Regions from separate parts of the Paraburkholderia caballeronis genome, predicted to be linked through region 2. Evidence: predicted binding sites of a transcription regulator. Region 2 holds the regulator's gene; the other holds the start of a gene.
What was found. Region 2 encodes LexA, which represses DNA repair genes until DNA is damaged. Its sites were predicted from a motif close to ACTGTATNNNNATACAGT; they were not measured.
Positions count from the first base shown of each region.

Region 1: a site for LexA is predicted at 1,067-1,084, ahead of imuA (translesion DNA synthesis-associated protein ImuA). Genes of this name have one in related genera too.

Region 1 is NZ_FNSR01000001.1:2,748,219-2,751,623, reverse strand. It holds tRNA gene BLV92_RS12290 (tRNA-Pro) at 211-287, opposite strand; gene sixA (phosphohistidine phosphatase SixA) at 442-903, shown strand; gene imuA (translesion DNA synthesis-associated protein ImuA) at 1,181-2,041, shown strand; gene BLV92_RS12275 (Y-family DNA polymerase) at 1,923-3,405, shown strand, end outside.
Region 2 is NZ_FNSR01000001.1:2,320,247-2,323,651, reverse strand. It holds gene BLV92_RS10405 (universal stress protein) at 1-466, shown strand, start outside; gene BLV92_RS10400 (DUF2939 domain-containing protein) at 526-1,182, opposite strand; gene BLV92_RS10395 (hypothetical protein) at 1,265-1,645, opposite strand; gene lexA (transcriptional repressor LexA) at 1,667-2,317, opposite strand; gene BLV92_RS10385 (sulfate ABC transporter substrate-binding protein) at 2,591-3,405, shown strand, end outside.

The DNA.
Region 1 (3,405 bases), 430 kb from region 2:
GGCGAACGAGGATCGCGTCTCTATCGTGACAAGATCTGGCAGCGCGCAATTTCTTGCGAAAGCGAGCGCCTTTGGCTGCTTCCAACTGCTTCCAATGTTATTTGCGCAACGTGCGGTGTTGTAGCCCACACACGTTGCGTTGATCGAGTTGGGCCCGAGTAAGAAACAAAAAGGAGTTACAAGTTTATGGCTTGTAACCCCTCGATTCCCTGGTCGGAGCGATAGGATTCGAACCTACGACCCTCTGATCCCAAATCAGATGCGCTACCAGGCTGCGCTACGCTCCGACGAATCCGGGATTGTATCGGGGCAGAGCATCTCCAGTCAAATCGGCGTCGCGCCGGCTTGCGGAGCGTCGGCCGGGCGCGCAACATGCGGGTGGCTCTGAGCGGGCGCGGCCGTGTTGTGTCGCGCCGTACCGCATCTTCCGAGGAGACGTCGATGAACCTGATTCTTTGGCGCCATGCCGAAGCCGAAGACACCGCCGCCAACGATCTCGCCCGTCAGTTGACGACCAAAGGCCGCAAGCAGGCGCAGCACGTCGCGAAGTGGCTGCGCCCGCGTCTCGAAGACGACGCGGTGATCCTCGTCAGCCCCGCCGCGCGCACGATCCAGACCGCCGAGGCGCTGACCGACCAGTACCGCGTCGTCCGCGAGATCGCGCCCGGCGCGAGCGCCGATCAGGTGCTTGCCGCGGCCGGCTGGTCGCACGGCGTTGCGCCGACGGTCGTCGTGGTCGGGCATCAGCCGACGCTGGGCGAGGTTGCCGCGCGGCTGTTGCACGGCGACGCCACGCGCGGCCTGTCGCTGAAGAAAGGCGCGCTGTGGTGGTTCGCGAGCCGGGAGCACCACGGCGACGAAACGGCGGTGCTGCTGGCCGCGATGTCGCCGGATCTCGTCTAACGAACCAGTCGCGCCGCGCGCCGCCGCCATGTCCATCGGCACGCCGGCCGGCGCGCGAGCGACGCCCACGCCGCTGCGCCAGGCACGCGAACCAGGACACCGTCCGCGCCGTTGGGCTCCCCGCCGACCCCGCCGAATCTTCCTTCCCGAACCCTCACAAAATACTGTATAAATATACAGCTTCCGACGTCGTATACGGCGCCGGCTGACACTCCCGTCGTACCCCGTTTTCCATCGCGGGGACGGCGGGTTATTCCCTTTTTGACAGAACGCAATCATGGCGGCGGCAATCCAGCTTGCGACCACGCTTCCGTCCCGGCTGCAAAGCCGGGTCTGGCAGGGCGACCAGCTCGCCCATGCGGGCGCCCGCGCGGTGTCGAGCGGGCATCCGGCGCTCGACGCGCTGCTGCCCGGCGCCGGCTGGCCCGCCGGCAGCCTGACCGAACTGCTGGTCGAGCACGGCGGCATCGGCGAGATGCGGCTGCTCGCGCCCGCGCTGAAGGTGCTGACCGCGCAGTCCGGCCGTCATGCGCTGCTGGTCGCGCCGCCGTGGCAGCCGTACGCGTGCGCACTGCACGCGTGGGGGATCGCGCTCGACCGGGTGGTCTGGGTTCGCGCGGGCGACGGCGACGCGCCGTGGGTCGCCGAGCAGGCGCTGAAGCAGGACGGCATCGGCGCGGTGCTGGTCTGGCTGCCGAAGGCGCGCGCGGATGCGGTGCGGCGTCTGCAGGTCGTCGCGCAGGATTCGCAGGCGCTCGCGTTCCTGATCCGGCCGCCGGCCGCGCGCGGCCAGTCGTCGCCGGCGCCGCTGCGGATGGTCTGCACACCGGTGCCGCCGCCCGCCGACGGCACGGTCAGCCGGCGTCGATGGATGCAGCACACCGCGTTGTCCGTCGATATTTTCAAGCGCCGCGGGCCGCCGCTCGCACAACCGCTCAACGTCATGCTGCCGCTGCAGGACGCGGTGCTGCCGGACCCGGCCGCATCGTCCGACGAGCGGCCGCCGTCCGGGACCAATCATGCTGTGGATCGCCGTCACCTTGCCGCTGTTGCCGCTGGAGGCCGTGAGGCCGCCAGTGCCGCATTCGATGTCGCCGATGTCGTCGCCGGCCTCGCCGGAACACGGGTTCCCGTCTGACGCATCCGGCGCGCACGCCGGGTGCGCCGTGCCGTCCGCGCCGCGCTGCTACGCGCTGGCCGACCCGTCGCGCGTGCTGATCCCCGATCTGGACGCGCTCGGCCTCGGCGTGAGCGCGGGCTGCACGCGCTCGCATGCGCTCGCGCTCGCGCCGGATCTGGTGCTGCTGAATCCCGATCCGGCTCGCGAGCAGCAGGCATTCGAGGCGCTCGCGCTCGCATTGCTCGCGTATACGCCGAAGCTGTCGTTCGCGGAATCGCACACGCTGCTGCTGGAAGTCGGCTCCGGGCTGCGTCTCTTTGGCGGCATACGCGCGCTGCTCGCGAAGGTCGCGGCGACGGTGGCCGATTGCGGGCACGTGGCGCGGATCGCGTGCGCGCCGACCGCCTGGGGCGCGTGGCTGCTCGCGCAGTCGCACGCGCAGCGCACGCCGCGTCGCTGGCATGTGGTGCAGGACAAGACGCTGCCGCGCGTGCTCGATGCGCTGCCGGTATCGCTCGCGCCGTTCGCGGCGCAGCACGATAACGCGCTGCTGCAGATCGGCTGCGCGACGCTCGCGGATTTGCGGCGTCTGCCGCGCGAGGGCGTCGTGCGGCGTTTCGGCGACGGCGTGCTGACGTGGCTCGCGCAGGCGTACGGCGAGCATCCGGATCCGCGCGAATCGTTCCGCGCGCCGCCGTCGTTCCAGGCGGCGCTCGAATTGCAGGCGCGCGTCGACAGCGCGGAGGCGCTGCTGTTCGCCGCGCGCCGGCTCGTGATGCAACTGGCCGGCTGGCTCGCCGCGCAGCATGCGGCGGTCAGCGCGTTCGAACTGCGGCTCGAACACGAACTGGCGTCGCGGCATGCGGATCCCCTCGGGGGCGCGCGCACGTCGAGCCTGACGATCGGCTGGGCCGCGCCGTCGCGCGACGCCGACCATCTGCTGTGGCTGTTGCGCGAGCGGCTGAACCAGACCGAACTGGCCGCGCCGGTGATCGGGCTGAGGCTCGTCGCGTCGGAGGTGCGCGAATACGCGGCGCCGACCGATACGCTGTTTCCGCTGCCCGAAGCGTCGGACGCGTCGCTCGCGCAACTGTTCGAGCGCATCGGCGCGCGGCTCGGCCCGCAGAACGTGCTGCAACTGTCGCTCGTGGACGACCATCGGCCTGAGCATGCGATGCAGGCCGACGCGTGGCGCGCGCCGGCGCGGCGCGGGCGCGCCGGCACGCGCCGCAAGGCGAAAGACGCGAAGGATGATTCATCGGCCGCCGCCGCGCCGATGCAAACGACGCTCGATCTGCCCGACGTGCCGCTGCCGTCGCAGCCGCGTCCGGCGTGGCTGCTCGAACGGCCGCTGAAGCTCGCGACGCGCGGCGACCGGCCGG
Region 2 (3,405 bases):
CCAGAAAATCCTGCTTTGCTACGACGGCTCGCGCGAGGGCCGCAAGGCGCTGCGTTGCGGCGCCGACCTTGCGCTGGATCTTGGCGCGGAGACCCATCTGCTGTCGGTGGTCGACATGCGCTCGACGATCGCGCAGAGCGCGGGGCTTCTGACCGACGTCGCGTGCGGCCGCTTCGAGGAGACCGCTCGCGAGATTCTCCAGGAAGGCGTGGACTGGTTGACCGAGCGGGGCGTGCGCGCGCAGGGGCATTTCGCGTTCGGGCATCCGATCGACGAAATCGCGAATCTCGCGAACGAACTGCACGTCGATCTCGTCGTGGTCGGCCATCGATGCCGGACCGGGCTGTCGCGCTGGTGGATGGGGGCGGGGAACACGCCGCTGCTCGACCGCGTGTCGTGCAGCATTCTCGTGGCGTGCTCGTCGCCGGCCGAACAGAAGCAGCAGGCCGCTGCTGAAGCGGCCTGAGCTTTCGACCTGGCGGATATCTTTGCGCGGCGGCAGGCGGACAATGCCGGCCGCCACGGTCAGTTCGCGTCGTTCAACTCGACGGCCGCGAGCTTCCACGAAAAGAGGCCGTGCCGTTGCAGGATCGCTGCATAACGCGGTTCGTCCGCGCCGTGCCGCCACGTGACGACGAATTCGTTGATGCCACGGTAGCCGGCGGTCGTCTGCGGCCGGGATTCCGGTGCAGTCGCGCTCGCGACGGGAGGCGGCGCGGGTTGAGCCTGTGCCGGTGCGGCCGGCGGCGGCACGTCCTGACCCGGGGCCGCGGGGGTGCCGGGCGTGGCCGGCGGCCGTTCGCCCGGCTCGCCGCGCGGCGGCATCCCGTTCAGCAGCGCGGCGACGCCGTCCGGCGTCGCGTACGCATCGACCAGCGGCCCGATCAGCGCCGCGCCGATCACCGCACCGAACAGTAGCAGCGGATTGCTGCTGTGTTCCGCGCCGATCCGCTTCTGCAGCATCTCACCGACTTCTTCCTTCAGGCTTCCGCGCAGCGCCGGGTAATCGACGTATTGGTTCAAGGTTGCCGCGTCGCGTGCGTCGGCGGCTTGCTTGAGCCGGTTCAGCGCGATGTACGGCGATGCATACGCATAACCGATCATCGCGACGACGAATACGACGATCATCGTGATCGCGACGGGTTTGAGCCAGCGTCTGCTGGAAACGGGGGAAACGGTCATCGGGGCGGGCAGGTGAAGTAATGAACACCTGACGTTGACCGCCGCCACGAGAAAACGATCCCGGCTCGCGACATCCTCACGGTCACCGCGTGAGCGCGGCCGACAACTCCGCCTGTTGCTCGGCGATGCAGCGGTCGATCATCCGGCAGACCGCATCGACGGTGCCGACCATGATCAGCCGCGACGGACCGTGATACACGCGGACCGGCGCCCGCTGCGCGGGCTCCGCGTTCAGTCCGCTATTTAGCGACACGCGGGCGAACGCCGGCTGCGCGGACGGCAGTACGGGCAGCGGGGCGGCTTCGGTTTTAGCATCGATCCTCGGCTCGGCGGCCGGCGCGTCGAACAGCGAGGCGGTGACGGGCAGCGCCTGAGCGGCACGCGCCGCGCACGACGCGATGCCGCGCAGATGACGAAGGCGGCCGAACTGGCGAAACGGCAACAGGCGGGCAAGGCGTTCCATGGTTTTCTCTCCGGACGGCGGTCAGAATTCGGTCGGCCGGATCAGGCCGACCGCGATGCCTTCCAGCGCGAAATCCGCGCTGCCGGCCTCGACAAAAATGTTTTCGTAATCGGGGTTCTCGGCGATCAGCTCGATGCCGTTCGGCCGCCGCTTCAGCCGCTTCACGGTGACGTCGTCGCCGAGCCGCGCGACGATGATCTGGCCGTCCTTCGCCTCGGTGCGCTTCTGCACCGCGAGCAGGTCGCCGTCGAAGATGCCCGCGTCGCGCATCGACAGGCCGCGCACCTGCAGCAGATAGTCGGGCTTGCTCGAAAACAGCGCCGGGTCGCATGCGTAGTGCTGCGAGATGTGCTCCTGCGCGAGGATCGGACTGCCGGCCGCCACCCGCCCGACGAGCGGCAGCGACAACTGCATGATGCTCGCGTGCGGCAGCGTGAACTGATGCGGAAGCTCGTCGCCCTGCGGCATCAGTCGGATGCCGCGCGACGCGCCGGCCGCCAGTTCGATCACGCCCTTGCGTGCCAGTGCGCGCAGGTGCTCTTCCGCTGAGTTCGCCGAGCTGAAACCGAGTTCCGCGGCGATCTCCGCGCGGGTGGGCGGAAAGCCGGTGCGCTCGATCGCGCGCCGGATCAAGTCGAAAACCTGCTGCTGCCGTGCGGTGAGTTTGGTCATGGCGCCACTGTATGGATAGACAGGTGACTGTATTTTTATACAGTATTCGCCACTTTTCAAGCGTTACTTGAAGTTCGCTCATGAGACCGGCGCTACGGCGTCGGTTTGAGGCGTCAACACGGCGTAAAAGACGCGTCAGCGGCGATTCTGTCTGCCCTTACCACTTTTGCGTATTAAAGAATGAGGAACAATTATTTTTAATGATGTAGGCGTGTCGTTAGACTGGCCCCCATCGTTAGCACCAACCCACTCACGAGAACACGGAGAAAGTGGATGAGTCATCGCAATACGGGGCGCGCAGGCTGGCTGAAATCGCTGGCCGCCAAACTGGTAATCGGCTTCGCGCCGCTCGTCGGCCTCGCCGCCGTCGCACCGGCCGCACATGCGGACACGACGCTGCTGAACGTGTCGTATGACCCGACCCGCGAGCTGTACCAGGACATCAACGAAGCCTTCTCGAAGCAGTGGAAGGCGAAAACCGGCGAAAGCCTGACGATCAAGCAGTCGCACGGCGGCTCCGGCGCGCAGGCGCGCTCGGTGCTCGACGGCCTGCAGGCCGACGTCGTGACGCTCGCGCTCGCCTACGACATCGACGCGCTCGCGAACAAGGGCCTCGTCGCGAAGGACTGGCAGAAGCGCCTGCCGGACAACGCGTCGCCGTACACGTCGACGATCGTGTTCCTCGTGCGCAAGGGCAATCCGAAGCACATCAAGGACTGGGACGACCTCGCGAAGCCGGGCGTGTCGATCGTGACGCCGAATCCGAAGACCTCGGGCGGCGCGCGCTGGAACTACCTCGCGGCGTGGGCGTATGCGCTGCACCAGCCGGGCGGCAACGACCAGAAGGCGAAGGAGTTCGTCGCGAAGGTCTACAAGAACGCGGGCGTGCTCGATTCCGGCGCGCGCGGCGCGACCACGAGCTTCGTGCAGCGCGACATCGGCGACGTGCTGATCGCGTGGGAGAACGAGGCGTTCCTGTCGCTGAAGGAATTCGGCCCGGACAAGTTCGAGATCGTCGTGCCGTCGGTGAGCATCCTCGCGGAGCCGCCGGTCGCCGTGGTCGACAAGGTCGTCGACAAGCGCGGCAC